Regions from separate parts of the Fictibacillus sp. 23RED33 genome, predicted to be linked through region 3. Evidence: riboswitches for the same ligand, from Rfam matches in the RefSeq annotation. Region 3 holds a riboswitch; each other region holds the start of a gene.

Region 1 (10,566 bases), on a different contig from region 3:
TATAGCGCTGCTTTTCCTTGGGTTCCTTTGAAGGCCTGCTTACGAAAATATGAAGCGATTTTCTTAACATTGCTGTCCAGTTCTTGATAGGTTATTTTATCTTCACCCATTTGAATCGCTGTATTCTCAGGATGTAAAAGGGCACTTTGTTGAATCGTATCGGTAATTAGCACAGAAGTCCTCCCTATAGAAAAAGACTGTCCGAAGACAATCTATTAATGGCTGATCGTATGATTTTGAGTAAGAGCAGTCTGATTTTTAAATAATCTTTGTCTTATTTTAACACCAAGTGCGGCTGCGATAGTAGCTTTTATCAAATCGCCTGGTAAGTAAGCTAAACCTGAAACTGCAGCTGTCTCCAAACTGATGTCCATTACAAATGCAACAACTGGAATACCGCAAAGGTAAACAAAGACGATTCCTGCGACGAAATTGTATATGAAGACCTTCCACACTTGAAGTGGCTGTCTTGCTTTTTCGATCAATAACCCGATTAAGAAAGCTGATAATGGCCAGCTAAGTATATAACCAGCACTTGGTCCTACAAAAACACCTGCACCACCGCGTCCACCAGCTAATCCTGGAACACCAGCTGCAATTACTAGTAAGAAAACAATCATACTTAATCCGCCTAGTTTGGCACCAAGCACCACACCTGCAAGCATTACACCAAGAGTTTGTGCTGTAATGGGAACTGGTGTAAAAGGCAAAACGATTGGGGGCAGGAATCCTAATACAATCATGATTGCTGCGAATAAAGCTACATACGTCATCTCTTTTGTTTTCATGAAAAAACACCTCATCGTATTTATGTCAACTTATATTAATTTTAAGTTAACATTAAAAGCGCTTCAATAGCAATACGTAATTGATTCAGCTATAATACTTAACAAATAGAAGTTTTTAAAAATAAAAGGAAAATTAGTCACAATTATGGTAAAATAGTACAAACATTAATTACGTTGGAGGAAAAGGCATGGAATTTAAAATCGGTGATATTATTGAAACATTCGACGGCTTAAAAGGAGAAATTACTTCATTGTTGACCAACACCGCTGTTGTGGACTTTTCCGTAACAGAAAACTATTCGGAGCATTTTGAAGATGCGAAGCAAGTTGTACGTTTGAACGATATTAGACAAATCATAAATAGCTAGATCTTATATAGAAATAAACGACTTTTAAATGGAGTGTAGCAGTTTGTTTTCGCTCCAATCCATTTTCAATGAGATTTTCAACAATACAAAAACAGCTCTCTGTGCAGCGAAACTGCGCAGAGAGCTGTTTTTTGTTTTTTTACAAGTTTTTACGATTGTTCTGTGAAGTCACGCCTACTGAAACGACGTTTGTATCATTTTCTCTTGTGTAAGTCGTTTCTTGCGCTGATCCAGTGGAATAATCGTGAAGCTTGTCATTTCCGATTGGGTTATCAGCTAGTTCGGATCCTGCTTCTTTTAATTTTGAACCGATGCTGCCAAGCTCCCCTTTTGTTTCTTTAGCTGTCGATAACACATCACTTGAGATTTCTTTTAGCGTATTAATGTTTCCAAAAACGTCTTTATTGAGACGCTCGTATAGCGCTTGCGCGTCGTTGATCGCATCTTTTAAAGTGGTGCTCGCTGTTTTGAACTGGCTGATCATCTGATCTTTCACTTCACCTGGATTTTGTTTAACTTCCGTAATCATTTTGCTGGAGCTATCCTTCAACCCTACCGCAGTGTTCTTTACTTTTGACCGTGTATTATAATCAATCAAGGCAAGTGCCCCACCAACGATACCGCCAATTACGATTCCTGTTAGTAGCTTGCTTTTTTGCGGGTCTGCCACTCTCTCTCTTTGCGCTGTACCGTAAGCATCTTCAGGATACATGCCGTTTTCATATCCGTTTGTAGTGTTTACACTCTGTACCATTTTAAGTCCTCCTCGATTAATTTTTTTCGTAGTTAGGGGATTCCCTTTTCTCTAAAAGCTAAACGTTTGGGTAGGCTGTTTCAGGATATTTTCAGCTTTTACATAAAAGTTTCAGTTAGTCCTCATACTAATGAAAATCTGATGTGATTGGAGGGATTTCACTATGGGAAAAGACAGACAGGAAAAGAAGTTGCGTGAATCTGGCCGCGTTGAATCTGACCGTGATCAAGACTTAAAATATTCTGGTGCTACTAAGATGGAAGGTCCAGATGAAGCGCGTGCACGCAACCATCAAGATCAGTAATCAAAAATGGGAGCAGCTCATCAAAAAGTATGAGCTGCTTTATTATTGTTTCAGTGTCGGTATGAGTCGAAAATTCGATAAAAAAATTTATCCGTGAAATTAAAATGATTTACCGTGAAATTATGGAGCTTATCCATGAAATTAATTCACATTACCGAACTATGGTAAATAACTATCCTTATACGGCGCACACATAGCTATTATGTACTCTAGGAAAAGACACACTTCATAAAAAAGAGGACTCTACTTCTCCAAATGAAGTTCGTCCCCTTTTTTACTTCCATTTAATTGATCTTACGATGAAAAAAGCGATGGATCCTGTGATTCCTATGATAAAAATGGGGAGTACCCACACACTTAATCCTTCACTTGTTCCATTGGCGACTTCTGCACAGGCCCAAGTCATATAGACGAAAAAGATCAAGATTTCATTTTTCATTACATTGATCATCATGCGCGCATTTTTATACTGTCTTTCTACGTTTTCTTCCGTAAGATTAAAATAATTGTAGATGTGCGGAAATTTTTCTAACACGGTAAGCAGTAACCACGTCACCGCTCCCATCACGATTAAAATCCATAGGTTGTTCTTACTTCCCCAGCCATCTGGTTCTCCGGCTGCATTAAAGTGGGTTGGCACGGTGTTCGGAATAGCAGCCCACTGTGAGATCAAGCTCACTGTTCCTATTACCAATAAGGTGATTGATGCGATATCTAAAAAGTTTTCAAACCATGTTCTTTGTATGTTAAGTTTTGGTCGGCCTTCATACATATACTTTTCAACCTCCTCCCTCTATGCTATACGTTTTTTTTCGATGGAAAGTTTCGTCATGAATTGAATTGTAATCGGGGTAAAAGAAATCTATAGTTAAATTATCAGATATTTTAAGGAGGATCTTATGAAACTTGGTGCGTTTTCTGTAAGTTTAAGTGTAAAAGATATCCATCGTTCAAAAGCTTTTTATGAAAATTTAGGATTTGAATCGTTAGGTGGCAACATCGAGCATAACTGGTTGATCTTGAAGAATGAGGATACGGTTATCGGCTTGTTTCAAGGTATGTTTGAACAAAACATTTTGACTTTCAACCCTGGATGGAACCAAAATGCGGAAAATCTTGAAAATTTCACTGATATTCGAGAGCTTCAGAAACAGCTGAAAGAAAGAGGAATTTCGTTATCGACTGAAGCGGATGAAACGAGTGAGGGTCCTGCGAGTTTGACGATTGAAGATCCAGATGGAAACCTGATCCTGATCGACCAGCATAGATAATACATAAAACAACGTCCAGATCGCATGCGTGATCTGGACGTTTTATTTGTTAATCGTTTAGTATTCCCATCGCGATAATAAACCAGTTGGCTCCGTTTTTGCTTCCGATTTGGAAGAATAGCGCAATGATCTCTTCTTTTGAAAAATGTTTCGTGAGTCGGTTGTATAATTCATCTGGCAGTTGTCCGTGATAAGCCATGATGTGATCAGCGAGTTCGAGAGCTAGACTTTCACGTTCTGATAGTTCTGCGTTTCCTTGCTTCATCGCTGTTTTTCGTGAGGACTCATCCAGAGTCCCGTAGTCCATGCTTTGTCAGTAGTCGCACCCATTGTTTGAGGCCGCTCGTAAGCGGAGCATCTCCATAAGTTCAGGCTCTAGTATGTCGTTCAGCGCTTTTTCCATCTGCTGAAAAGCATCTAGAATATCTGGTGCGTTAGCAAGGGATTTCTTAAAGGGTGTTCCTTCCACATCTACTTCTGGTAAACGTGCCATTTGTATTCCTCCTCCTCAAATAAAAAATTTCTTTTTTCTTTCCCTCTTACCTTACACCATTCTTCAAAGTAGTCCTATGTTTCTGTTTAAGGGGTTGAGACTGAATGCGCTTTCTGTCGAATTTGAGTCTTATCACCTACCCACTTTATATTTTAAGATAATGAATAGGTCATGCGAACCTAAACGCTCTTGTAGTAATATCTTCTCTGTGATTGTAGTCTTTTGGTAAATAATCATTATTTTCGAATAGTATTAAAGGGTTTTGTTGAAAATTGTTGAATTCCTTACCATCGGAGCCAAGCTTGCTTGGTAAATACAACAGAGGAGTGATTTTTATGTTAAAGCGTTTCGTGGCGACTGCCGCAACATTACCACTACTTGTTTCATTAGCATTGCCAGCATCTGCTGCAAATTCGGAGGTGTCGAAAGCTTCGTTTACACCTGCTGCAACGAAAGCTGCTTCACAAGAAATTATTGTTCATTTTAAAGATTCTGTTTCAGCAGCAGCTAATACTAAAAACAAAGTTTCACAACTTGGCGGTAAAGTAGTTGAGGTTACAAAAGACTTTACAGTCGTGAAAGTAGACGGCAGTGTGGCAGATGCGATCAAGAACTATGAAAATCTTGACTCTGTTGAGTATGCGGAACCTAACTTAACGTTCCATGCAAGCTATGTACCAAACGATCCTGCTTATCAAAGTCAGCAATATGCGCCACAAAAAGTAGGAGCTGAGCAAGCTTGGGATACTACGCAGAGCTCTTCCTCTGTAAAAATTGCAGTAATTGACACAGGCGTTGACTATAACCACCCAGACCTTGCTGGAAAAGTCATTAAAGGTGCCGACTATGTAGATGACGATAACGATCCATTGGATGAAAACGAGCACGGTACACACGTTGCGGGTATCGCGGCTGCGAACACAAATAACGGTGTGGGAATCGCGGGTCTTGCTCCAAAAGCTTCTATTCTAGCAGTTCGTGTTCTTGATGCGAACGGCAGTGGATCACTCGATGACGTCGCTCAAGGCATTCGTTACGCAGCTGATCAAGGTGCGCAAGTTATCAATTTAAGTCTTGGTGGAGCAGGCGGCACACAGACTCTTCAATCCGCAGTTGATTATGCATGGGGCAAAGGTTCTGTAGTCATTGCTGCTGCAGGAAATGAGGGTGTATCTTCTCCTAGCTACCCTGCTTATTATACGAACGCGATTGCAGTTGCGGCTACCGATCAAAACGACCGTAAAGCTTCATTCTCAAACTTCGGTACGTGGGTTGATATCGCAGCGCCAGGTGTTAACATCTATTCAACAACACCAAATAACCAGTATGCGAGTTTCTCAGGAACGTCTATGGCATCACCAGTTGTTGCGGGTGTAGCAGGACTTCTTGCGGCTCAAGGTAAGAGTGCTTCTCAAATCCGTGCAGCGCTTGAAAACACAGCTGATCCTGTATCCGGAACAGGCAGCCAGTTCCAAAACGGACGCGTAAATGCAGCGGCGGCTGTTCAGCAGTAATTGATATAAATAAAAATGTTCCCAAACCTCTGGAAGTTAGTGTTTATAACTTCTGGAGGTTTTTTATTTTCCTTTTTTCATAGATGCTGTTAACGACTGTTATCCACACTTAACAACTAAATTGCATTTGTTAAAACTCCCTTCTTCATGAAGACAATTTCTGTAGAGTTAATGCATTTTTGTTCATTTGCTTCTTCGAGAAGTTGATTGGAGTGTAAGGTGCGAGACTCCTGCGGGACAGGTGGGCAGGTGAGACACTTAAGAGTGAAACGAACAAATGTGGCTCACCGCCTGCCCCGCGGAAAGCGAGCAACCTGGAGCGGAAATCAACCTCTATCTTAAACATCGATGAATACGAAAACAGCTTTCATGAAAAACTGTTAACAGAAACATCTGTAAGATGCGGAGGATTTCAGCTATGTTTGGTCTTGGTAAAGGTAAGCAAAAGAAAAAAACGTCTCAAGGTTCTGGCAAGAGTGAGTCGACTGAATCAGAAAAAAGGCAGAGTGAAAAGGAAGCCGAAGAAAAAATCGTCTACTTTTTCTTGATCAGTACAGCGGTTTTTGGCGTTGTCGTTCTGTATCTAGGCATTTCTCGCGAGATGTCTTTTGTGGCTGATCTCATTTCAAGTTGATTTTTCATGTCCTGAATGTATAATAGTTGTAACTTACATATCGTTTTTAAGCCGATTAATCGGTCTCTTATTTCGAGCAGGCGGAGGGAATTAGCCCTATGAAGCCCGGCAACCACCTATTTTGTTAGGCACGGTGCTACATCTAACAGTTTTACAGACTGAAAGATAAGAGGATGTGAACACAACCACTCGTCCTCTTTTTTTATAAAAGATGGCGTTTTTTGTTTTTGCTACCTCAAATGGAATCAATCGTATTAAAGAAAGGGTGTTCATTTATGGACCTTAACAAAGCGGATCGCATTAAAAAGATGCGTGTCCCACAAGTCGATGAAAAACTAGGAAACCGCTTGCCTCCTGGGCAGGTTGAAACAAAAAAGTTCCCTATTCTTCATGAGGGGGAGGTTCCTGTTTACGATATGAAAAAATGGTCGTTATCTGTAGAAGGACTCGTAGGAAAACGTGTCGAATTTAGTTTTGAAGACATCATGAAGATGCCTCAAACGACAGTAGTACGAGATATTCACTGTGTGACGAGATGGTCACGGTTCGACAATGCGTTTGAAGGTGTTAAATTTACGGACTTTTTAAAGCACTTTGATGTGGATCCAAAAGCAAAGTATGTGATGGTCCACGCTGATTACGATTATACGACGAATGTTCCTCTCCAAGATTTGTTGCGAGACGATGTCATTCTTGCGCACTCTTTTGACGGCAAGCCGTTAACGGAAAAGCATGGATTTCCGCTGCGTCTCATCGTTCCGCATCTTTATTTTTGGAAAAGTGCAAAGTGGATTCGTAAGTTCGAGTTCTTAGAAGAGGATCAGCCAGGCTTTTGGGAGCAAAACGGCTTTCATATGTATGGCGATCCGTTTAAAGAAGAACGATTTTCGAGCGATGAATTTGAGATGCCTGAAGATGAGTGGAAAAAGAAAGAGTATGATTGATCCCAAATGAAAAATTAGGGGGAAGTCCGTTTATTTTCTTCCCCTCAGCATTTTAATCTCATTTTTTAACGCTGTAATCTGATCTTGGATGTCTTTCATCTGAGCTTCTTGTTCTTGCTGGTCTTTTAGATCCTGCGCTTGATCGAGGTACACTTGTCTGAGAGCGATCGCTGCACTGAACGTAGCTAGAAAATCCCCCGCGGTCACAAGCGTTGAAGCGAGTAAGGCGAGTTCTGCAGCAAACGTGGTACCATCTTTATTATTTGCTAAATATTCTTCTTCTGCTTCTGCTAAAATGACGTCTACTACACGTTGATTCACATCATTCACTCCTAACACCTGAATTAGTAATACTATATGCGTTTGCCCTATTTGCGGTGCCCGATGTTATCCTTCATATCCCGATTTTCGAACACATAAAAATTCGGCTTTTTTCGTGAATTGTTCTTAATGTATAGGCATTTTGTCCGATATTATCCTTACTAGGGAGGTTTGGCGATGGAACAATGGCTGTCTTTTCGTATTCCGTTCGATATCATTTCCATTTACATCTTACTTGCCGCGATTATTGTGGTCGGCATATTTTCAAGCGTACTTCGAACAGCCTTACCAGAATGGTCTGTCAGGATCTTTAGCTACACGGGGTTTGTTGGAGTAATCTTTGCTTGGCTGAAGCTATTGGAGTATTGATACATACATAAAAAACGCCTTGGGGTGAGCTGACCCAGGCGTTTTGGCGTTTTATAAAGATTTGAAAAGTAGCTTACGAAGTACGGGCATCAGATAGTCGACAAGCTCTGAAGCACTTGGCACAACTACATTTTGCGGACCATAGATATTCTGCATCAACTTCTCTTCTTCCTCTGTGATCTCTCCGTTTGCGATGAACATACCAATCGTTTCGATCCCAAGCTTTCTTGTACGAGTAACCGCTTCGTGTGTATCGAGTACGCCATGCGATTCATAATCGAAAGCCGCTGGTTCACCGTCTGAGAAAACGAGCAGAATCTTTTGCTGCTCTGGTCGTTTTGCCAGCTCTTCTCCCATACGTCGGATGGAATATCCGTCACGGTTATCTTCTTGTGGTTCGAGCTGTATGATCGGCGCTCCCGATTGATGCAGAGAGTTACGATAGGAGATCACTTCATGAAAATAATTCGGTTGATCGTTATTTGAAGCATCTGCTGCATCTTCCCAAAAGCCAACTACAGAATGTGGAATCCGAAGAGCTTTTAACGTTTCATGAAAAAGCACGATCCCCTTTTGCGTTTCTTCCATCTTGTTGAACATAGACGCTGAACAGTCGACGAGGAGCGTGAATGTCGTATCGAGTTCTTGTGGAGATTCCTGCTTTTTCCGGAAAAGCCTTGGATTCTTATCGGTTACGAGTCTCGTAAGCTTCTTTCCAAGTCTTCCAAAGTGCAGATCTTCTCTTGGTGCTGTTCGTTTGTGCTCCATCGTTTTTAAAAAGTTTTGTTTCAGCTGCGAAACGAACGGCGCGATCTCTTGGTTATATTCGTCGTATTGAGCAATCTCGTCGAGGGTTGCCGGTTTTGCTGGCACAAAATGCTCGGTGACATTTTTGTTCACTTCTCCGTACGGGAAGTGGTTTGCAGAGTCAGAACCATTTTGGTTGTTGTCGGTTTCGGCTTCATGCTCGTTTTGAGTGTCGAAGTCGTTGTTGTCTGTACTTTTAGCGCTCGTTTGAACCGATCCGAACACCGCGTCACCACTTTCTGCTTCCCTCGCACCTTCTCCTAACAAATCTGTGTTTGTTCCCTGATCAAGGTCCATTTGTAAAAACGAATCCTGCGGGTCAGATGTTTCATCATGCCAAGAGGAATGAGACTCTTTTTCTTTGTCGTCTTTATCCTTGTCTGAATCTTCATCCTTAGTGATCGTTTTCTTCGTTTTCGTTTCGTTGTTTCGTGTAAGGTCGTCAAAGTTTTGATCGGTCTCACTATTTGTTTGGCTTTTTTGCGACGGGTCACTGAAACTACGGTATGCAGTTTTCATATCGTTTAAGTTTGTGTGTTTTTGTATGATTGCTGCCATCTCTGTGATGATCGCAGCGATATCTTCAGTCGATTTAGCCGTTGTAAGTTTGGTTAAATGAGAGCGCAGTTCTTGATAGAGTTTCTGCGTCTCTTCTGGTACGGCCACAAACCGTTTGTTCGCCAAAAGGATAATATGGCAAAAAAGCGCATCAAGCGTACGCTTTTGCTGAATATGCTTTCGGTACTCACGGTTGTAATGAACCTGGAACGTTTCTTTTCGGAGCTTGAATGCATGCGTCATCCCCGGTCGGTTCTTCACGCAGATCTGTTCTAATCGATAATCTTCTGCAAAAAGAAGGACTTGCTTGAGAAATTCACGGTGCGGATGAGATTTCAATTGCTTCAAGGTATCCCAGATCACATGGTCGTCCGTGTGAAACTGAGTACCATAGCTGCGCAAATAAACATCCGATTTCCAGCCTTCAAGCTGAATTTCGCGCGGGTACGGGTTCCAGAACTGGCTGACGTGTGTGACGCCGCTGTTTCGTTCTAGGTACGAGTGATACGAGAACGAAACGTCCATTTTATCCACTTTTGAGAGTGAGCGGGAAAGATCGATCAGTTGCATGTGAACAAAAGAATCGATCTTCGTATCCGCAAATACTAGGAATTTCATCTAGGGAAAACCTCCAAAATCGTCGTGGGAAATAAATTGTATGGGGTCTGACCCCATTTCCCAGCTTACGCGAACAGGGTTGCGGCTACGTTTGCAACGAGGGCGCGTTCGCGCGCGTCTTCGAGCTTGTCTGCGATCGCTCGTTGAATGGCACGCTTCGCCGGCAAATAAACAGAGAGATCGGCTGCATCTAGCAACGCACGGATAGATGCTGCATCTTCAGACAGATGACCTGCTTTTGCTTGCCCGATCAAATCAGACGACAACTGAACAAACTTGGATAGTACCTCTTCGTCTTTTTGCTGAGATTGGTTCTTAAGCATTTCTTTTAACGTATCACCTTGAATGTAAGGCACTTCGATCACGACAAAACGGTTTTTCAACGCTTCGTTCAACGGTACTGTTCCGATGTACCCTTCGTTGATCGCGGCAATGACATTGAAACCAGATTGCGCTTTTACCACTTCACCTGTGAAAGGATTGGCAATCGTACGGCGATAATCGAGCATTCCGTTTAGGATCGGTAGCGTTTCTGGTTTTGCGATATTGATTTCATCTATATAGAGAAAATGCCCGTTCGCTGCCGCTCTTGTTACTGGCCCAGGAATGAACTCGATCTCTTGTTTACCCTCGCTATAGCTTAACGTCTTATGACCAAGAAGCGCTTCAGCATCAAGATCGACAGAGGCGTTGACTTGGTGCAGAGGTTGACCGAACACGTTTGAAAGAAGCTCTGCAAGCTTTGTTTTACCTGACCCCGTCGGTCCTTTCAACAATACATTCTTTCCGAGAGCAAGCGCGATCACGGCATCCTCAATCAATG
Region 2 (10,566 bases), on a different contig from region 3:
TAAACGATTTTTAACAGATTCTAAAGGCATCTGACTAACGACTGGTGCTAAGAATCCATGAATGATCAAACGTTCAGCTTCAGCTTTTGAAATACCACGACTCATCAGATAGAACATTTGAAGAGGGTCGATTCTTCCAACTGAAGCAGCATGACCTGCTGTAACATCATCTTCATCGATCAAAAGGATCGGGTTCGCATCCCCACGCGCTTTTTCACTTAACATAAGTACGCGTTCAGTTTGCTCACCATGAGATTTTGTAGCACCGTGCTCGATTTTTGTAATACCGTTAAAAATTGAGCTCGCACTATCTTTCATTACCCCATGAGTAAGGATATAACCTTCAGAATGTTTTCCGTGGTTAAAGATTTGCGCTACGAAGTTTTGCTTTTGATCACCGCGTCCGATTGTTACAGTCTTCGTATCTGTAAAAGATCCATCACCGATCAAATGAGTTGTGTTGTCAGAAACCGTATTTCCGTCGTTAAACTGACCAAGCGCCCACTCGATGCGAGCATCTTTCTCAGCACGGCCTCTACGGTTCACGTATGTTGTCATTCCTTTTGCAAGGTTATCTACAGCACCATAAACGACTTTTGCACCGCTGCCTGCATATACTTCAGACACGATGTTTGCTACTGAATCTGTAGCATCGTTCGTTGATAAGTAGTTTTCTACATACGTTACTGAGCTGTTATCCTCTGCTGCAACGATAACGTGGTTGAAGATCGCTGCTTCATCGTCTTGATAATAAACGGCTTGAATAGGAGCAGAAAGTTCCACGTTCTTTGGAACATAAAGAAATGCTCCATTAACGAATAGTGCTGCATGAAGGGCTGGCAAACGGTTCTCATCAACCGCAACAGCTTTCATAAAGTACTTTTTCACTAGATCTTCATGCTCTTTTGCAGCTGTTAGAAGATCTGTGTAAATAACACCTTGTTCTTTTACCGACTCTTCAAGTGCAAAATAAACTGGTGTTCCATTATAGATAACAAGAACATTCTTCGCTTCTTCTTCAGAACCGATCAATGCCTTAACATCTTCAGGAAGTTCATTGAACGCAACAGGAGTGCCAGTTGCTTCATGTTTGAATTCTGTAAAGTTCCATTTATCGATTTTAGTTTTGTCCGGTTTAGGCATTGGAAGCTCTTGAGCTAATTCCAATGCTTGCAAACGAAGTTCCTGCAGCCAAGCGGGTTCCTGTCTGCTGCTTGAAAAACCGGTTACGTAGTCCTTATCAAATCTTAGGCTCGTATCAACTGACATGTATAGTCCCCCTTAATGCTTACGCTTCTTGACCAACAGTTTCGTCTTTAATTCCTAGCTCTTCTTTAATCCAGTCGTACCCTTCAGCTTCTAGACGTTGAGCTAATTCAGGTCCACCAGATTTTACAATACGCCCTTGCATCATCACGTGTACTTTATCAGGAGTGATGTAGTTCAATAGACGTTGGTAGTGAGTGATGATCAAGCAACCGAAATCCGGGTTACGCATTTCGTTAACACCTTTAGCTACTACTTTAAGAGCATCGATATCAAGTCCTGAATCGATCTCGTCAAGGATTGCTAATTTTGGCTCAAGCATCATCATTTGAAGAATCTCATTACGCTTCTTTTCTCCACCAGAGAATCCTTCGTTTAAGTAACGGTGTGCGAACGCATTGTCCATCTCAAGATGATCCATCTTTTTATCTAACTCACGGATAAATTTCATTAGAGAAATTTCGTCGCCTTCTTCACGCTTTGCATTGATTGCAGAGCGAAGGAAATCAGCGTTTGTAATACCGCTTACTTCTGAAGGGTATTGCATAGCTAAGAACAGACCAGCTTGTGCACGCTCATCAACTTCCATCTCTAAAAGATCTTCACCGTTGAACGTAACTTTACCAGAAGTTACTTCATATTTAGGGTGTCCCATTAACGCTGCAGAAAGAGTAGACTTTCCTGTTCCGTTTGGTCCCATGATCGCATGGATCTCGCCACCATTTATTTCGAGATCTAAACCTTTAATAATCTCTTTATCTTCAATAGATACACGAAGATCTTCAATCTTTAAATTAGGTGCTGACATAATACAACCTCCATTAAGAAATCATTCTTAAGATTTTGATAAAAGGCACAAAATAGCCATTCTCAATTTATTCTCATTCTAATCTTATAACAAATGAAATGTATGTTCAAGGGAACGAGCTGTTTACTTTTCCATTGTTGTCATATTAATTGTACATCAGTCACAAGATTTGAAAAAAGGCTGACTCATTAGGCGGTAGACCACCTTATGAATCAGCCTTTTGTAATTTTAAGTTCATATGTTACGGCGTATGATTTCTGTTCGCATTTGCCGCTATTTCTAACCCTTTTTTGTATTCCATATCTCGGACCTTCTCAACATCTAGGCGTTTTTCCAAATCCCTCTCATACTCTGCAAAACCACAGCCATGTGACTGGTGCATTGCTTTTTCCATCTCGGACGTATGTTTTACTTTAATGGGGTGGATAATGAATCAATCCTTTCAAAGTTAAAGTTAGTTAACAATAATAGCGTATCAGCATCACTCATTTTGCTCAATCCGTTATCCAAGTGAAATCACCTTGCATACCAGTGCATGATGATTCCTATTGAAAACAGATGTGACTTCCTATGTTATCCTGCTAAATGCGCTACATTACTTCCATTACCTTCTTAGGATGATTTCAAAACATGTAAGTGTGGAATTTTAGACTTTCTTTTAATGACGCGGGTTATTTAATTCTTTAATGCATTCTTGAACGAGGGTCACACCTTGGCTCATAGCCGCTCCTCCGCCAAATGCAGCAGAAACACCCACAGCTTCAAGAATTTCATTTTCCGAGCACCCTTGATCTAAACAACCTTTTGTATGATAGATGATGCAATATTCATCTTGAGAATAGATGCTGATTCCTAAAGCGATCAACTGCTTATACTTCTCAGAGATCTCACCTTCTTTAAAGCAATGGCGTGTAAATTCATTATAAGCATGTGTAAGTTCAGGCATATTCTCATTGTATTTCCCTAAGCCTTCTTTATAGCGGATCAGGTGATATTGCGTTGAATTCGATCCGGGTAGCGGCTGTTCTTCTTGTTTCATTTCATTCACTCCTGTCAAAATAGTAAACAGGTTTAGTATGGGTCATTCGCAAGCTGGTTATGTAATAAATGTTCGTAAGTTTTTGTCGAAAAGCCTATAAATGACTTTGAAGGACTATAAATTAAGTTCAAGGGCCTATAAATGGAATCGCAGGGTCTAAAAGTTAGTTTGAAGGACTATAAAGTGTTGTTGATCGATCTTTACTCAAAAAAAGAACTGACTTTAATCTCAAAGTCAGTTCTTTATAGAAAATTATTCTGTTACTGGCACTACTGCACCTTCATATTTCTTCTTAATGAAATCTTGAATCTCTTTAGAACGTAAAACTTCTACTAAAGCTTTAACAGATTTCTTATCTTTATCTCCTTCACGAACCGCGATGATGTTTACGAATGGAGAATCAGATCCTTCTAATGCGATCGCATCCTTTTGAGGGTTTAATCCAGCATCGATCGCGTAGTTTGTGTTGATTAGTACGGCATCGCCTTCACCGTTCTTGTAGGCTTTTGGAAGCATACCCGCATCAACATCTGCTTTAAATTTAAGCTTCTTAGGATTTTCTACAACATCCTTAATTTGTGCTTCTGCTCCAGCACCTTCTTTAACTTTGATCAATCCTTCTTTTTCAAGTAACCCAAGCATACGGCCATGATCTGCTACTGAGTTAGACATGATAATTGTTGCGCCCTCAGGCAGCTCATCTAATGACTTATACTTTTTAGAATAGATTCCGATCGGCTCAAGGTGGATGCCACCTGCATTTTCGAATTTGTATCCGTGATCTTTCATTTGAGACTCTAGATAAGGAACGTGCTGAAAGTAGTTCGCACCGATTTCTTTTTCATCTAAAGACTTGTTTGGCAGTACATAATCTTGGAACGTTTTGATCTCAAGTTCTACACCTTTTTCTTTCAAAAGAGGTTTTGCTTCTTCCAAGATTTCAGCATGTGGTACGTTTGAAGCACCTACAATGATCTTCTCGTCGCTGATTCCGCCTTCTGTTTTGTTCCCGCAAGCAGCAAGTGCTGCAACAAGAACGGTTAATATAAGAACAGATAATACTTTTTTCATATGAACTTCCTCCTTGTTGTCTTAAAACGTTATCTCTTATCTAATGCTGTTGTAATGCGGTCACCGATCCATTGGATGACGAAAACGATGACTAAGATAAGTGCAGTTGAAATTAATGTTACATCCGCGTTGTCTCTTTGGTAACCTTCCATATAAGCCAAGTTTCCTAAACCACCAGCACCAACAACTCCAGCCATCGCTGTATAACTTACGAGTGCAATCGCGGTTACAGTGATACCAGAAACAAGAGCCGGCGTACTTTCGGGAATAAGAACTTTAAAGATAATCTGAGCGTTTGTAGCACCCATTGATTTCGCTGCTTCGATTACCCCTTTATTAATCTCTCTCAAAGCGATCTCTACCATACGTGCATAAAATGGCGCAGCTCCTACGATTAATGCAGGGAGTGCAGCTTCAGCTCCAAGCATCGTTCCTACGATTAAACGTGTAAAAGGAATCAATAAGATGATTAAGATAATAAACGGAATCGATCGAAACACGTTAACAATTATAGCAATCACGCTGTTTAAAAACTTATTTCCCCACAAGTTACCAGGAGAAGTTAGAAATAACGCCAATCCTAGAGCCAGTCCTAGGAAAAATGTAATCACTACAGAGATGGCTGACATATATAAAGTTTCATTTGTCGCTTCTAATAGAACATCCCATTGGACATTCGGGAACCATGTACTAAGCATTATGAATCACCTCTACTTCAACCTGCACACTGTTTAAAAACTCCATTGCACGAGCTAGTGCAGATTCTGTACCTTTAATCTGAATGAACAACGTTCCATAAGGTCCATTCTGAGTTTGCGTAATCTTTCCTTGTAGAATATTTACATCTACCTCATACTTACGAATCAGTTCCGTAATTAATGGCTGTCCTGCTCGTCCACCGATAAAAGTAAGTTGGACAATTCGGCCTTCCGGAAACTCAGAAATAAACTGTTTGATCGTGTCGACTGTTTCTTCAGGTTCTGTTACTTGTTTCACAAAATCCTTCGTGATTGGTTCTGTCGGGTTTTTGAAGACATTTAGGACATCGCCTTCTTCCACTACTCTCCCCTGTTCCATAACGGCTACACGGTGACAGATCTTTCTGATTACATGCATTTCATGTGTGATAAGAACAATGGTCAGATCTAATTTTTGATTGATCTCTACAAGCAGATCAAGAATGCTGTCAGTTGTTTTAGGGTCAAGTGCAGAAGTTGCTTCGTCACATAAGAGAACTTTCGGCTCATTCGCAAGCGCGCGTGCGATACCTACACGTTGCTTCTGCCCTCCACTTAGTTGCGACGGATAAGAACCACCACGACCTTCCAATCCAACTAGGTCGATCAGCTCATCAACACGCTGTTTGATCTTAGCTTTTGGATAACCAGCAATCTCAAGAGGAAAAGCAATGTTTTCTCTTACCGTGCGAGACCACAATAAGTTAAAGTGCTGAAAGATCATTGAAATTTCTTGTCGTGCTTCTCTTAACTTTTTTGATGACAGCTCAGACATGTTCTTGCCGCCAATCGTAACCGTACCGCTAGTCGGGCGCTCTAGCATGTTAAGGATGCGGATCAGTGTACTCTTACCTGCACCACTGTATCCGATGATTCCGTAAATCTCTCCTTGTTTTATGTTTAAATCTACCGTATCAACAGCCTTTACTTCACCATCTTTGGTTTGAAAGACTTTACGGACTGCCTGTAAATTAATCAAGATTCTTACCTCATTTCTTATCTAAATATTGGCTCATATAGAAAACGGTGCATTGGTTTGCTTAAGTGTTCCCTTCATCGATAAGTTGATTGTAGTGGAAGGTGCGAGACTCCTACGGGATCAGCGGGACAGGTGAGACTCTTAACAGCGCATAGCGCTAAGAGGCTCACCGCACGCCCCGTGGAAAGCGAGCATCCTGTAACGGAAATCAACTACTCCCAAGAGCTTCAATGTAAAACGAAAACATTAAACAAAAAAATGCCTCTCTGCTTCAATATGAGCAGAAAGGCATATTATATTCTATGCACGTTCTCCTCATCTCCCAAGACTACTTAAAGCCTTGCAGGAATTGGCACCTTTCTAGTTCATCATTCATAAGAATGCAATGATCTAGCGGTTGCCGGGTTTCATAGGGCCAGTCCCTCCACCTCTCGTGATAAGTAAAAAAGTGTTACTTTATTAAATTAAAGCGATGCATATTTGAATCACTGTGAAGAATATTATCATCCATGTCGATTCGTGTCAAATATTTTTAGCAGTTCGAACGAGTACACCGGCGGATATCTCTTCCCAATGGGAGCTTAAGTAAAAAATCGCTTCCCATTTTAAGCGTTGTCTGAGTGTTCCCTGAAACTCAATCATCTCTTGTCTCAATAAAGTACTCAGCTTCATTTTCCCCTCAAGCAACATACATAGATATTTCGGATTCCCAGTAAACGTGACTGTTCTGTTCCGCTCTCCTTCTCTATATTCAATTTTCAGCGTCGTTTCGTCCTTACATTTAAAGCTAGGCTTTACCGGGATATTATAAAGAGAAAGATACGGACTTTTTGCTATTTGACTTTCAAAGTAACGGATATCCAACATAAAAAATCCCCCCGAATTGGTTGTTACTTCACCGATTCTAGAGGAATATTCATATACCTTTATAAACCCTTCGACAGCAGCAAGGAATCGTAATTGCTATTACGACATGTTATCTCATAATTAGTGTTTATGTTTCTTTTCTTGCTTTCGATGTTCACCTTTGGAACGCTTATGATCATCATTAGAATGCCTGTCTCCATTCCATTGCTGTCTCTGTTCATGTTTATTACGGTCATTTTCTTTTTGTCGCTTGTTATGATTCTTATCCTGATATCTGTTTTCTTTTCTATGCTCTTTATTCTGATTGTAATTCCTATCATGGTTTTGTGTTCTGACAGGTTCCTTCATCTTTTTAGGTTCTACTCTTTGCTCTTTTTGCTGAATATGATTTCTATTGTTATTTTGATCATTCCTATTGCCAAGCTCTTTGCTGTTACGTTTTTCATTCGTATTCTTTTGAGGCTTCACAAGGTTTTTCTCGGTCGGTTTAACTGAGCTTTGGTGATCCGATTTTTTTTCTTTATTAATTACTGGCTTTACCTTGACCTCATGAGGTGCAGCCTTTATTTTACGAGGATGTGGTACAGATTTAATATTTTTAGAAGAAGTAGTATTCACTTTAAGCTCTTGAAACTTCACTTCTTTAATCTTTTCTTCTTTAAGATGCTTATCATTCTTCGTTGCTTCTTGGAATGCTGTATATTTCCCTGAAGATACGCCTAATTGTTTCGCCTTATCGCGAACTTCTTCGTTTGTTTCAGAAACAGTAATCGCTACAGGGTATTGAACGACAGCTTTTTTAACAATTGAATCCAATGCATGATCCAATTCCTGCTTCGTTTTCTTATCACTGGATTTATCGGATACTGTAGTGATAAGCATGGACTGATTCTCTTCCATATAGCCTTCTCGCTGATAAGCTTTGATCAGTTGATCCGCGAATACTTCAAACGGCATACGATCATCTGTAGAAAAATTGTATTTCTTAATGATTTTTTTTGCTTCGTCATTAAAGGCATCCATTTCAACCACTCGCATATTATCATCTACGCCAACCTCAAGGCTTGGATTGATATCAAAGCTAACATAAGCAGCCGCGGCAGAATGGCTGCTGTTGGGTAAAAGACCTGAAATAAAAAGAAATGCAATTAATGCTGCCACTGAAAACGAAATAGATGGCAGCACAAAAAGACTTCTTTTTTTGTGTGAAAAATAAGAAGCCTGATACTCATTACCTATAAGAGGTCTTTTACCTGCTGGTACTCTTACTGTGACAAAGGTTCCGTCCTTCATGAGAAGAGTTGCTTTTTTATTCTGAACTTCAATAACGATGCCGCTGCCGTTCTTCAATGATATCCCTCCCGCATGTAGCAGGATCAGTATAAATTACAGGCAAGAGAACATTACATTCCCTTGCCTAGTAACCTTATTTACCTCACCTTATGGCTGAATGTATGATTTCAGCGCTTGAAAATCGCCTAAATATATAAGTGATACTGCTATTATATACTTTCGATTTCTCTCTATGGTTTTACGACTACAGGATACCATATTTAATAAATCTTTTATTGGTAATTGCTTTTTTTCTTTTAGAAACGCGGCAAGTTCTTCGTTCTCAGCTAAAAGACGAGCAATTTCTTTTGCATTTTCACGTGCATCCACATGCTTTGGACAATGCTTACTTAATACTTTAAAGTTCAATCCGAACGTTTTTAATAACTTTTGATACTCTTCGATCTCATAAACGCGATTCTCAACTTGAATCTGGTCTTCAAAATGATCCATCGCAGCTTTTTGCTCTGCATAACTTTCTTCTAAGCGACCTTCTTCATCTTCTTCATCTGGCTGTAAGAATATCAGTCTGTTCTGACGGACTTCTTTACGAATGTAATCAATAACTCTTCGTCTAATAACCATATCGGCGAAGGACAAGAAACGGCTACCTTGACCTTCTTGGTATTGATCAATCGCTTCGTTGAAGGCAAAAAGACCTACACTAAACTCGTCCATCGTACGATCTATATATTGACTGCAAACTTTCGATGTTACTTTTTTAATGAATGGTTGGTAATCACCGATCAGTTCGTTTCTTAGTTTCTCATCGTCTCTTTCTTGGATCGTTAGAACTTTATCTTCTATACTTGTTAATTTATTGTTCGATAATTTATTTTTTCCAATAGGAAATACTGCATTTAAATTTAAAGATGCCATGTTTATCAATCACCTCTGTTAAAGAATTGCTTTGCATTTTGTTTCGTTTATTAGTGAATCGTATATTTTTATCTCAAAAATAAAATCATTCTTATTTACCACAATAAGCTAGGGAGCAAACATGCAAACAAGCTCTCCTATTCATTTATACCATGACTTTTGACATTTGTAGGATACAGTTCTATAACAATATTACAGCGTCCGTAACATTTGTGACGTTATCGTTAAAGTACTGAATTTGCAAAACAAACTGATAATTGTTCAAATACCTTGATAAACCCCTCTACTAAGGTCATCAGCGTTATTTCAAAATAAAAAAAAACACCCTTTATTGTTACAAAAGGGCGAGTGAACGACATTAAATTCCCATATTTTTCTTGAGATTTAACCCCCGAAAAATAAGTTTTTTTGTAGAATTAGACGATGAAATGAAAAATGTGGGGTATATCCCACATTTTTTTCACCCTTTATATTCCTTTTCCACTAGTTTTAACATGGATTTATATATATTTCCCGCAGATTGAAGTGCATAAATACGATCGATTGCAATTCCTCTAGAAAGAATGAGTAAACATGGCACGCTTGTTACCCCATACTTGGATGCAAGCTCGGGCATCTCATTAATATTACTAACACCTACAGCTATATTTTCGTCTTTTTGAACACGTATCGTTTCAACTGCTACCTCAAACATTCTTTTTCCCATTTTACAAGTTCCACAAAGCGGAGTCTCTAGGTATAGAAAGTACGGATTCTGAAGTGATTGTTCAATAACGGTGTTCCAATTTTTTCGAGTGATTTCTTTCATGGTACTACTCCATTACATTTTTTAGTGAAACTTTTAGCAGCACATCATCATCGCTCGACGGCTGTCCTCTACCATCTTTGTTATTCGTAACAACATACATGTGATTATCTTCAATAAGGATATCACGAATGCGCCCTTTATTGGAAACAATAGTGGTTATCTTCTTAGAAGACGTGTTAACCGTTATGACACTTTCGCCTCTCAATGCTGCAACAAACAGATAACCGTTTTTATAATCGATGCCTGAAGGTGCCCACGTTTCACGACCAGAGTGAACCCACGGTGATTCTAGCCCTTCCTTTTTTTCGTCACCACGAATGATCGGCCATCCGTAATTTTTACCCGGATCAATTTTATTAATCTCATCATAGTTAGATGAGCCATGTTCAGCAGCAAACATCTTACCTTCATCATCCCATGTCATTCCTTGTGGATTCCGATGACCGTATGTATAGACAGGTGAAGGATGGAACGGGTTGTCCTCTGGAACAGAACCATCATTATTCATTCTTAAAATTTTCCCAGCCAGACTGTTTAGATTTTGGGACAGCTCTTCTTCGCCACTATCACCCGTTGTGATATATAGTTTTCGATCTGGTCCCCACTCCATTCTTCCTCCATTGTGTGTGTAGCCTCCTGGAATATCATCTAGCAGGATTCTGCTTTCTTTCCATTCATTATTTTCAAAACGCATCTCGACAATCCGATTAACTAAACGATTCGATTTTTCATATGTATAATATCCATAAGCTTTTTTATTACTGTCGTAATTTGGGTCTA
Region 3 (10,566 bases):
ATAGCCGCTTCAACAGATGAACAGGCTTTTCAGTTGGTTGACATCGAGCTCGAAAAGTACTTTTTGAAACAGCCTGAAGTTGATGAGATCTCTCTTTATGAAAAGAAACGAATTCGTACGGGGAACGGCTTTGTGCTCTATGAACGTGAAACGATTTTAAATCCTTAAGGAGTGATGATGATGGGAAAAGTGTATCTTGTCGGAGCTGGTCCGGGAGATCCAGGGTTGATAACCGTAAAAGGTCTGCGTTGTATTCAGGAAGCGGATGTCATTTTATATGATCGATTAGTGAACAAAGAATTGCTCTCTTATGCAAAACCTGAATGCGATTTAATTTATTGCGGTAAACTGCCAAACTACCATTTCATGAAGCAAGAGACGATCAACAGTTTCTTAGTTAAACACGCTCAGAAAGGAAAAGTAGTAACTCGCCTAAAAGGTGGCGACCCCTTCGTGTTTGGAAGAGGAGGAGAAGAAGCAGAAACACTTGCCAAAAGCCGCATACCGTTTGAGGTCATTCCAGGGATAACATCAGGGATTGCAGCACCCGCTTATGCGGGTATTCCTGTTACGCATCGAAACATGGCTTCAAGCTATGCGGTCGTCACAGGTCATCGTAAAAAAGGCGAAGAAGATGAACTGAAATGGGAAAGTCTAGCGAACGGTATTGATACATTAGCAATCTATATGGGAGTGGGCAACCTAGGTTATATTTGTGAACAGTTAACAAAAAACGGAAAAAGTAAAGAAACACCGGTTGCTCTCGTTCAATGGGGTTCCTTAGAAAGTCAACGAACCGTTACAGGTACACTCGATACGATTGAGGATATTGTGGTTAGAGAACATATTGAAAATCCTAGTATGATCATTGTTGGTGAGGTCGTTCGTCTTCGCAGTGAACTGAAATGGTTTGAACAGCTGAACGATGAACGGAATAAGCTTGCTGACGTAAGAGAGGCTTTATAAGTGAAGGCATTGCTCTTTATCTGTCACGGTACAAGACTGGAAAAAGGACGTATGGAAGCAGAAGAATTTGTGAGACTGTGTATGGCACAAATTGATGTGCCCATTAAGGAGATTTGTTTTCTAGAGCTTAGTGAACCCTCTATCACTCAAGGTTTTGAAACCTGTATAGAAAAAAGAGCTACAAGCATCTCTGTCATTCCTGTGTTCTTATTAAGTGCGAACCATATAAAAATAGACATACCGAATGAGCTTCAGCAACTGCAGACTACTTATCCAGAAGTTGAAGTGAATTACGGACGTCCTTTCGGTGTACATCAAGCCATTTCACATTTGTTATGGGAGAAGATCATTAAAAGCGCGGTTACGTTAAGAAAAAATTCACATATCCTTCTAGTGGGCAGAGGTAGCACCGATCTAGATGTAAAGCGGGACCTAGAAGCAATAGCATCTAACGTTCAAGATCATTATGGAATTCCTAGTATTCAAGTTTGTTTTTTAACTGGTTCAGAACCAAGTTTTGAAGAAGCACTTTGGAGTAGCAGTGAATTATATGAGCAAGTTATCGTGGTGCCTTACCTTCTATTTTCAGGACTATTAATAAATGGAATAAAACATACGATAATTCGCTATCAGCAGCAAACCACACAAAACGTAACTCTTTGTGAGACGCTTGGCTACCATCCTATCCTTAAAGACGTTTTACTCACACGAATACATGAAACACTTGAAACAAAGAAGTATGCATGTTCTTAAAAAGAGAGGAATGCTATGTATCCTATTCACATAAATTTGTCTGGTAGAACGGTTGTAGTAGCTGGCGGTGGTCTAGTAGCACATCGTAAAATTAATGATCTATTGAATGAAGAGGCAAAAATTACAGTAATCAGCCCAGCAGCTCTTAATGAAATTCAAGAATTGCATGCTGAACGAAAGCTGACTTGGATCGAAAGAGAAGTGGAACGTGCTGATTTGGAAGAAGCGTTTCTAATCATTGCTGCAACCAATAGTAAAGAGATTAATTCTTGGATTGCAGAACAAACAAGTTCGAAACAGCTTGTGAATGTTGTTGACCAACCAGACCTGGGCAACTTTATTGTTCCTAGTGTCGTAAAGAGAGGGAAACTCATTTTATCAGTTTCTACTTCTGGAGCTAGTCCAAGTTTATCTAAATCGATAAAAAAAGAGCTTCAACAAAAATACAGTGAAGACTATGAAACGTATTTAAATTTTTTATTTCAATGCAGATCGATCATTAAGAAGGAATATCCGGAAAAAAATCGAAAAGACTTATTAACAAAGCTAACAGATCGGTCCTTTTTATATAACGAAGAAAAGCAACGCGCGTATAAACAGGAATTATTAAAGAAAATAGATCGCAATTTAGTAAACGAACCAATAAATGAATAAATCCTTATCAAGAGAGGTAGAGGGAGCGGCCCTATGAAACCTCAGCAACCAGCAGCTACTAGCTGAAAAGGTGCTAATTCCTGCAAGTTCGGTTTGTTGAACTTGTAAAGATAAGAAGACCCCGACGCTCAAAAAGTCTTCTTTAATAGAAGGCTTTTTATTTTTTATATAGGAGGCAGTCATGAGTTTAATCACAGACTTAAAACAAAACAAGATATTAATCGGTGATGGGGCGATGGGAACCCTTCTGTATTCGTACGGATCCGACTTTTGTTACGAAGAGTTAAATCTTTCTCAAGAAGAGCAGATCTATAATATCCATCGTGCTTATTTAGATGCAGGTGCTGATATCATTCAAACCAATACGTATGCAGCGAACTATTCAAAGCTCGAACGCTATGGGCTTCAAGATCACGTAAAAGAGATTAATAAAGCGGCTGTTCAGATCGCCAGAAAAGCTGCTCATAAAGAATATGTTGTAGGTACGATCGGTGGCATACGCGGTATAAAACCAAATAGCATTTCTCTTGATGAGATCAAGCGCAGTTTTCGCGAGCAGCTGTATTGTTTGTTGATGGAGAATGTAGATGGCATCCAATTAGAAACCTATTATGACCTAGAAGAACTAGAAACGGTTTTAAAGATTGCTAGAAAAGAAACATCACTTCCGATTATTGCTCAAGTGTCATTACAGGAGGTCGGCTTTATGCAGGACCGCACTCCCATTTCAGAAGCTTTGACCTCTTTAGAGAACATTGGTGCTGATGTTGTGGGATTAAACTGTCGTCTAGGGCCGTATCACATGCTGATGACGCTTGAGGAAGTTGCATTACCGGATCAGGCAATTCTTTCAGCGTTTCCTAATGCATCGCTTCCTTCTTATACAGATGGCCGTTTTAATTATGAGGGGGATGCTGACTATTTTAAAGAATGTGCCCATTTGTTCAGGCAGCAAGGAGTTCGTCTATTAGGAGGATGCTGTGGTACGACACCTGCTCATATACATGCCTTCTCTAGTGAACTAAAAAACTTAGCACCTGTAACAGAAAAAGAAGTGAAACAAAGAAAACGAAAGATTGTGATTCAATCAGCATCAAAATCTAACTATGTACCTCTAAGTGAAGAAGTAAAGAAAAGGCAATCCATAATTGTTGAATTAGATCCACCACGTAAATTAGATACGTCACGTTTTATGGAAGGAGCAAAGGCGTTAAAAAAAGCGGGAATCGACGCACTTACCCTCGCTGATAATTCACTTGCATCACCACGTGTTTGTAACGCTGCATTAGGGTCGATTGTCCAATCCCAACTTAATCTTCGCCCGCTCGTTCATATTACGTGTCGCGATAGAAATTTAATCGGTCTTCAGTCTCATTTAATGGGGCTTCACACGCAGGGCATTCATGAAATACTCGCTGTAACGGGAGATCCTGCAAGCGTCGGAGATTTCCCAGGTGCGTCTTCTGTATATGATGTCACGTCATTTGAACTGATCAAGCTCATCAAACAGTTTAATGAAGGATTATCTCTATCAGGAAAAGAGCTTGGAGAAAAAACATCTTTCACTGTAGGAGCTGCTTTTAACCCTAACATCCGATCCATCGATAAAGCCGTTGAGCGGTTAGAGAAGAAAATTGCATACGGTGCAGACTACTTTATCAGCCAGCCTGTATTTTCAGAGCAAAGACTTATTGAAACGTATGAGGCAACAAAACATATTGATAAACCGATCTATATTGGAATCATGCCTTTAACCTCTTCCCGCAACGCAGAGTTTCTTCATCATGAAGTTCCCGGCATCAAACTATCGAACGCTGTGCGTGACCGCATGGGTAAGTATACAGATGATCCAAAACAAGCGTGCGAAGAAGGCTTATCAATTGCGAAGTCGTTATTAGACACAGCTATGGAACTCTTTAACGGCATCTACTTGATCACACCATTTATGCGTTACGAACTAACCGTTGAATTAGCACGATATACACGAGCGAACTCTCCATCACTTTTATCCAGGAGGTCACAGAATGCCTAAGTCATCAATAGAAAAACAGCTAAAATCAAAGATTTTAATCATGGATGGCGCGATGGGAACGATGCTTCAAGAAGCCAATCTCACTCCAGAAGATTTTGGCGGTGAAGCGTATGACGGTTGTAATGAGTATTTAAATGTAACGGCACCCCATGTTATCGAATCCATTCATTATAAATATCTTGAGGCGGGCGCTGATATCATTGAAACGAATACATTCGGCGGCACGAATCTTGTACTGGATGAATACGAACTAGGATATAGAGCATATGAGATCAATAAGCTTGGAGCAGAAATTGCAAGAAAAGCAGCTGATGCTGTTTCAACAGAACACTGGCCACGTTTTGTTGCGGGCTCACTCGGACCAACGACAAAAACGCTCAGTGTTACGGGCGGAACGACGTTTGATTCGTTAAGAAATGCTTATGCTGAACAAGCACGAGGATTGATTGACGGAGGTGCAGATTTTCTTATCTTAGAGACAAGCCAAGATATGCTAAATGTAAAAGCTGGCTTTCTAGGAATTGAGCAAGCTATTGAACAAACGGGAAAAAGAATCCCGCTCATGGTTTCTGGAACGATCGAGCCAATGGGAACCACACTTGCGGGTCAGTCAATTGAGGCTTTTTATATATCGTTAAAACACATGAATCCTCTTGCCGTTGGGTTGAACTGCGCAACAGGACCTGAATTCATGCAGGATCACATTCGCTCTCTATCAAGTCTGTCTACATCAGCAGTGAGCTGTTATCCGAATGCAGGACTACCAGATGAAGAAGGAAATTATCATGAAACACCAGACTCATTGGCTACTAAACTATCTGGGTTTGCAGAAAAAGGATGGCTGAATGTGGTGGGTGGTTGCTGCGGTACGACACCTGCTCATATTAAAGCATTATCAAAAGCTATGAAGAACTATCAACCACGTGACTTGCAAGTAAACGAAACTCATATGGTTTCAGGAATCGAACCATTCATTTACGATGACCCAACGTTAAGACCGATCATGGTAGGAGAAAGAACAAATGTTATCGGTTCACGAAAATTCAAACGGTTGATTGCTGAAGGGAAGTTTGAAGAAGCGGCTGAAATTGCAAGGGCTCAAGTAAAAGGCGGTGCTCATGTACTCGACGTTTGTTTAGCTGACCCTGATCGAGATGAATTAAGTGATATGGAAGCGTTTATGAAAGAAGCAGTTAAGAAGGTTAAAATTCCCTTTGTGATTGATTCTACTGATGAAGATGTTATCGAGCTCGCTTTAAAGTATTCACAGGGTAAAGCCATCATCAATTCTATTAATTTAGAAGACGGTGAAGAACGTTTTGAAAAAGTGATCCCGCTTCTTCATAAATATGGAGCGGCAGTAGTGGTTGGAACGATAGATGAAACAGGTATGGGTGTATCTGCAGAACGAAAACTGGAAATCGCTAAGAGATCGTATGACCTTTTAGTGAATAACTATAACGTTTCACCTTCAGACATCATATTCGATCCACTCGTTTTTCCCGTTGGAACGGGTGATGAACAATACATCGGCTCAGCGAACGCAACGGTTGAAGGGATTCGCCTGATCAAGGAACACTTTCCACAATCCTTAACCATTTTAGGAGTCAGTAACGTATCATTTGGATTGCCACCGGTAGGTCGTGAAGTATTAAATGCAGTGTATCTCTACAATTGCACAGGAGCGGGACTCGATTATGCCATCGTGAATACCGAAAAGCTTGAACGTTTTGCTTCCATTGCACCGGAAGAAATTGAGATGGCAGAAAATCTATTATTTCGAACAACAGAAAAAGCATTATCTGCTTTTACAGACTTTTATAGAGGAAAGAAGAAAGAAACAAAATCCCAGCTGCCTGATATGAGTTTAGAAGAGCGACTACACTATTATATTTTAGAGGGTACGAAGGAAGGATTAATTCCAGACTTAGAGATCGCATTACAAAAGTATGCTACTCCATTAAGCATCATCAATGGACCATTAATGGATGGCATGAAAGAAGTGGGAAGACTATTCAATGAGAACCAGTTAATCGTTGCAGAAGTCCTGCAAAGTGCAGAAGTCATGAAAGCATCCGTTGCTTATCTCGAACCTTACATGGAAAGAAATGATGAATCTGCTTCAAAAGGAAAAGTGTTACTTGCTACAGTTAAGGGTGATGTTCATGACATCGGTAAAAACCTTGTAGACATCATTCTAAGCAACAATGGATTTAAGGTGGTAGACCTAGGGATCAAAGTAACGTCACAAACGTTAATTGAAGCGATTAAAAAAGAAAAACCAAATATTATCGGACTTTCAGGATTGCTCGTGAAATCTGCTCAACAGATGGTGTTAACGGCAAACGATATGAGAGAAGCGAAAATCTCAACACCCATTTTAGTTGGCGGTGCTGCATTATCAAGAAAGTTCACAGACACGAAGATATCGAAGGAATACGAAGGAATGGTTCTTTATGCAAAAGATGCGATGGAAGGTCTCTCGTTTGCCAATCAGATTCAAACACCAAAAGAGTTCGATCGACTGGCTGTGGAGTTTGCGGAGAGAAAAAAAACAATAGCTCTAAACTCTGAAATCAATGAAAGCTCTGCAGGGGTTGCAACTGCTGTTAGAGTCCGATCAAAGGTTTCAAGAACTGCTCCCGTTTTTGTTCCGAACGATACGGAAAGACACATTTTAAAAAACTACTCACTCTCACATATTCAGCCTTATATCAATCTACAGATGCTGCTCGGACATCATCTTGGCATAAAAGGTAAAATAACTAGGTTGCTTCAAGAAAAGGACGAGCGGACCCTTGAAATGAAATCATTGATTGATCTTCTGTTAAAAGAAGCGAAAGAAAAGAATTTGATTCAACCTTCAGCTCTATATCAATTCTTTCCAGCACAAAGTGATGGAGAAAAGATTCTGATCTATGATCCAATTGATCAAAGAACAGTCATAGAAACTTTTGAATTCCCAAGACAAAACAAAGAGCCTTATCTTTGCATTGCAGATTATTTACGGTCAAAAGAAAGCGGGAAAATGGACTATGTTGGATTCTTTTCAGTTACAGCAGGTACAGGTATTCGTGAACTTGCTGCAGAATATAAGAAAGAAGGACGATTTCTTGAGAGCCATGCACTTCAAGCATTAGCTTTAGAAACGGCAGAAGGGTTCGCCGAACTTGTTCACCAACAGATGCGAGATCGCTGGGGCTTTCCTGACTCGGTAGATTTTACAATGAGAGAACGATTTTCCGCTCGTTATCAGGGACAAAGGTTTTCATTCGGTTATCCGGCTTGTCCAGAGTTAGAAGATCAGCAAAAGTTATTTAAACTGATACAGCCAGAAGATATTGGTATTCAACTGACCGATGGGTGCATGATGGAGCCAGAAGCATCTGTTTCTGCGATTGTTTTTGCTCATCCTGAAGCAAGGTATTTTAATGTTTTAAGTTAGAATAAAGCACCTGATTGAAGTTTCAGGTGCTTTACATCGTCATAACTCGTCCAGTACGTATCTTTTCTGGAGAATGAGAGTAAATAACCGTAACTTGAAAAGCATCTCTAAGAGCATAAGCAAGCTGTAAACCAGAGGTACCGCTTCCGACAATACAAATCTGTTCCTTCAAGATTATCGCTCCTTAAATGTATTTTTTATTAACAAAACATTGAACTCGTAACGTCTTCAGTCTATTTTTGATTCTGAATTTTGTAAATGAGACTTTTTTAAAAAATTCATACAGGTATAAATTAAAAGAACGCGTGTTGAAGAAAGCGGGGAAGCGGGTATGATAAATCAAATCGAACAGTCATTATCTGAATTATTATCTTCTGGCAAAGGGATGTATGGTTGTTCTTTGTATGATCTTAAAACAAAAGAGAGTTTTGCTTTTCAAGAAAATGAATCCTTCTATGCTGCTAGTATTATAAAGGTTCCTATCATGGCTGCTGTTTTTGCACACGCATATGAAGGAAAGTGCCGTTTAAAGGATAAAATTCAAATTCATGAAGAAGACTTTGTACCTGGCGATGGTATTTTGAAGCATTTATCTGCAGGTATGGAATGGACAATTTATGATCTACTTGTGCTAATGGTTATTGAAAGTGATAATACTGCAACAAATGTCTTGATTGATTTAGTAGGTATAGAAAACATAGCATCACATATGACAGGATGGGGATTCAGAACGAGCCAACTGAATCACAAGCTGCAATTTTCACCCGACAGAAAACCTGGTGAATTCAACGTTATAACACCGAATGAAATAAATCAGTTTTTAATCCATTTAGCATCAGGTAGAGTTGTTTCCATGAATGCATGTGACAGGATGATCAAGATTCTTAAACAACAGAAGATGAATGATTTACTTCCGAGTTTACTTCCAAATGAAGAAGGTGCAATTGGAATGATTCCGAATTGGGAAGCAGCTCACAAGACAGGCTATGTTTCAGGGGTGGAACATAATGTAGGATTATTCTATTTTCCAGGTCATACATACGCAATTTCTATATTGAGTAAAAACGTTCCAAACCGAACTGAACCAAAGCGGATTATGGGGAAAATCGGACAACTACTATTTGAGGTTTCAAGATAAGAAAAAAGCTAATGGATGCTTGTAATCCATTAGCTTTTTCTATATTAACAGATTGAATCTGTAGATTTAGGATTCTTCAATCCGAATAAAGGTCTGATAAACAGTGCTAAAAAGGTGCCGAACATCGCCATTACAGCCCAGACCCAGCCATGAAGACTAAATGAGGCAATGCCACCAAAGTATGCCCCAATATTGCAACCGAAAGCTAATCTTGCACCATATCCCATTAATAGACCACCAACAATAGAAGCACCGGCTACTCCTGGCTTGATTTTTCCAGGCTTAAAAGTTCCTTGAAATGATGCCGAGATAAAAGCGCCTAGCATGATACCGAAATTAAGAACACTCGTAGAATCAGTGAGAACACTCTTAGTAAGAGCTTCGCCATTAGGTCCAGCAAAATAACCCCAGCTGGAAACATCCACGCCAGTTTCCATTAAGAATTTGCCACCCCATAGTGCAAATGCTGATGTAATACCCCAAGGATTTCCTCTGATCGTTAATACTAAAGCATTAAGTAAAGCAAGAACAATTGCAGCAGTAAACAACGGCCAAGATCCACGAAGAATCTTTTTCCAACCAACAGTAGTAGGAAGAGGCTTCATCATTGGAGGATTTTTCTTTTTAGATATTAATATTGTAATCCAATAGATCAATGCAAATAGTGCCATCTGAAGTATCCAAGCACCAAAGTATCCAAAACCAGTTGTTTCAGCAAGGGAAATCGGCTTGAATGAAGGTGTTTCTTCCATCCAGAATGTAAAATGATAAGCTCCCAATAATGAGCCTGCAATAAAGGAAAGTAGAGTCAAAACCATTGATGAAGAGCCACCGCCTAATGAATAAAGCGTACCAGATGCACAGCCATTTCCAAGCTGCATACCAATACCAAACAAAAAGGCACCAAAGATTACACTTACACCAACAGGTGAAACGTATCCTTTAGGATCTGTCCCAGTAAAACTAAAACCTGTGCTTAAAATGATTGCGAATAAAGTGGTTGCAACTGCAAGCATCAGCATATGTGCTTGAAGTCCTTGAACGTTGCCGACTGATACCAATCTACGAAATGCTGAAGTAAAGCCGAATCGTGCATATAGTAAAGCTCCACCAAGCGCTAACCCAATTATAAAAAGGCTACCTTGTGTCCAGTTCGCAACTTTAATTGTAAATAAAAGCAAAACCATTGCTGCAAGGACTCCAAAAATTACGTAAGTCCTTTGCATAGGCTGTAATTTCGCAACAACAGTGGTAGGTTGAAATGCTCGTTGTTTATTTGATGAAAGATAAGTCTCTTTTTGTTCCATAACTATAAAACCTCCAAATCCTATGAGTTATGTCGGATTTAAAGCATTATACTATGAATCCATAAATATGAAAAGTTATTTCGATTTATTCCACTATTGTCCATGTCGAAAAAGTGAGATCTTTCATTAAATAATATGAATAGGGATGAAGGGAGACTGCAAAATGGCTAAAAGAAGAAATAGATTTCATACAGATTGCTTTTCTTGCGATGACGATTTACAAAGAGCAGGATTGGGAGTTGTTTCCAGGTGAATCAGTTTCAATCGTCTT

The links. A riboswitch is a leader RNA that binds a small molecule or an ion and turns the genes downstream of it on or off. The one in region 3 is predicted to bind S-adenosylmethionine.
Region 1: another riboswitch for S-adenosylmethionine. It lies ahead of IHV09_RS08455 (sulfite oxidase-like oxidoreductase); the one in region 3 lies ahead of IHV09_RS07280 (bifunctional homocysteine S-methyltransferase/methylenetetrahydrofolate reductase).
Region 2: another riboswitch for S-adenosylmethionine. It lies ahead of IHV09_RS11070 (methionine ABC transporter ATP-binding protein); the one in region 3 lies ahead of IHV09_RS07280 (bifunctional homocysteine S-methyltransferase/methylenetetrahydrofolate reductase).

What each region holds. Positions count from the first base shown of each region.
Region 1 is NZ_JACZDX010000002.1:307-10,872, reverse strand. It holds gene IHV09_RS08510 (AMP-binding protein) at 1-173, opposite strand, end outside; gene IHV09_RS08505 (biotin transporter BioY) at 216-788, opposite strand; gene IHV09_RS08500 (DUF2187 domain-containing protein) at 977-1,156, shown strand; gene IHV09_RS08495 (hypothetical protein) at 1,296-1,910, opposite strand; gene IHV09_RS08490 (YpzI family protein) at 2,074-2,214, shown strand; gene IHV09_RS08485 (DUF1648 domain-containing protein) at 2,489-2,986, opposite strand; gene IHV09_RS08480 (VOC family protein) at 3,114-3,485, shown strand; gene IHV09_RS08475 (carboxymuconolactone decarboxylase family protein) at 3,535-3,750, opposite strand; gene IHV09_RS08470 (hypothetical protein) at 3,799-3,978, opposite strand; gene IHV09_RS08465 (S8 family peptidase) at 4,314-5,492, shown strand; gene IHV09_RS08460 (hypothetical protein) at 5,911-6,126, shown strand; SAM riboswitch class I at 6,191-6,298, shown strand; gene IHV09_RS08455 (sulfite oxidase-like oxidoreductase) at 6,402-7,070, shown strand; gene IHV09_RS08450 (hypothetical protein) at 7,101-7,391, opposite strand; gene IHV09_RS08445 (hypothetical protein) at 7,569-7,760, shown strand; gene IHV09_RS08440 (vWA domain-containing protein) at 7,812-9,743, opposite strand; gene IHV09_RS08435 (ATP-binding protein) at 9,809-10,566, opposite strand, start outside.
Region 2 is NZ_JACZDX010000002.1:553,979-564,544, reverse strand. It holds gene sufD (Fe-S cluster assembly protein SufD) at 1-1,269, opposite strand, end outside; gene sufC (Fe-S cluster assembly ATPase SufC) at 1,289-2,074, opposite strand; gene IHV09_RS11090 (hypothetical protein) at 2,316-2,456, opposite strand; gene IHV09_RS11085 (carboxymuconolactone decarboxylase family protein) at 2,733-3,113, opposite strand; gene IHV09_RS11080 (MetQ/NlpA family ABC transporter substrate-binding protein) at 3,366-4,184, opposite strand; gene IHV09_RS11075 (methionine ABC transporter permease) at 4,214-4,882, opposite strand; gene IHV09_RS11070 (methionine ABC transporter ATP-binding protein) at 4,875-5,900, opposite strand; SAM riboswitch class I at 6,213-6,343, opposite strand; gene IHV09_RS11065 (hypothetical protein) at 6,423-6,767, opposite strand; gene IHV09_RS11060 (anti-sigma-I factor RsgI family protein) at 6,888-8,117, opposite strand; gene sigI (RNA polymerase sigma-I factor) at 8,208-8,978, opposite strand; gene IHV09_RS11050 (thioredoxin family protein) at 9,439-9,786, opposite strand; gene IHV09_RS11045 (PQQ-dependent sugar dehydrogenase) at 9,791-10,566, opposite strand, start outside.
Region 3 is NZ_JACZDX010000001.1:1,402,857-1,413,422, reverse strand. It holds gene IHV09_RS07300 (DUF3906 family protein) at 1-168, shown strand, start outside; gene cobA (uroporphyrinogen-III C-methyltransferase) at 181-966, shown strand; gene IHV09_RS07290 (sirohydrochlorin chelatase) at 967-1,719, shown strand; gene IHV09_RS07285 (NAD(P)-binding protein) at 1,735-2,373, shown strand; SAM riboswitch class I at 2,375-2,490, shown strand; gene IHV09_RS07280 (bifunctional homocysteine S-methyltransferase/methylenetetrahydrofolate reductase) at 2,555-4,405, shown strand; gene metH (methionine synthase) at 4,398-7,850, shown strand; gene IHV09_RS07270 (hypothetical protein) at 7,882-8,022, opposite strand; gene IHV09_RS07265 (serine hydrolase) at 8,182-8,988, shown strand; gene IHV09_RS07260 (YeeE/YedE family protein) at 9,033-10,295, opposite strand; gene IHV09_RS07255 (hypothetical protein) at 10,505-10,566, shown strand, end outside.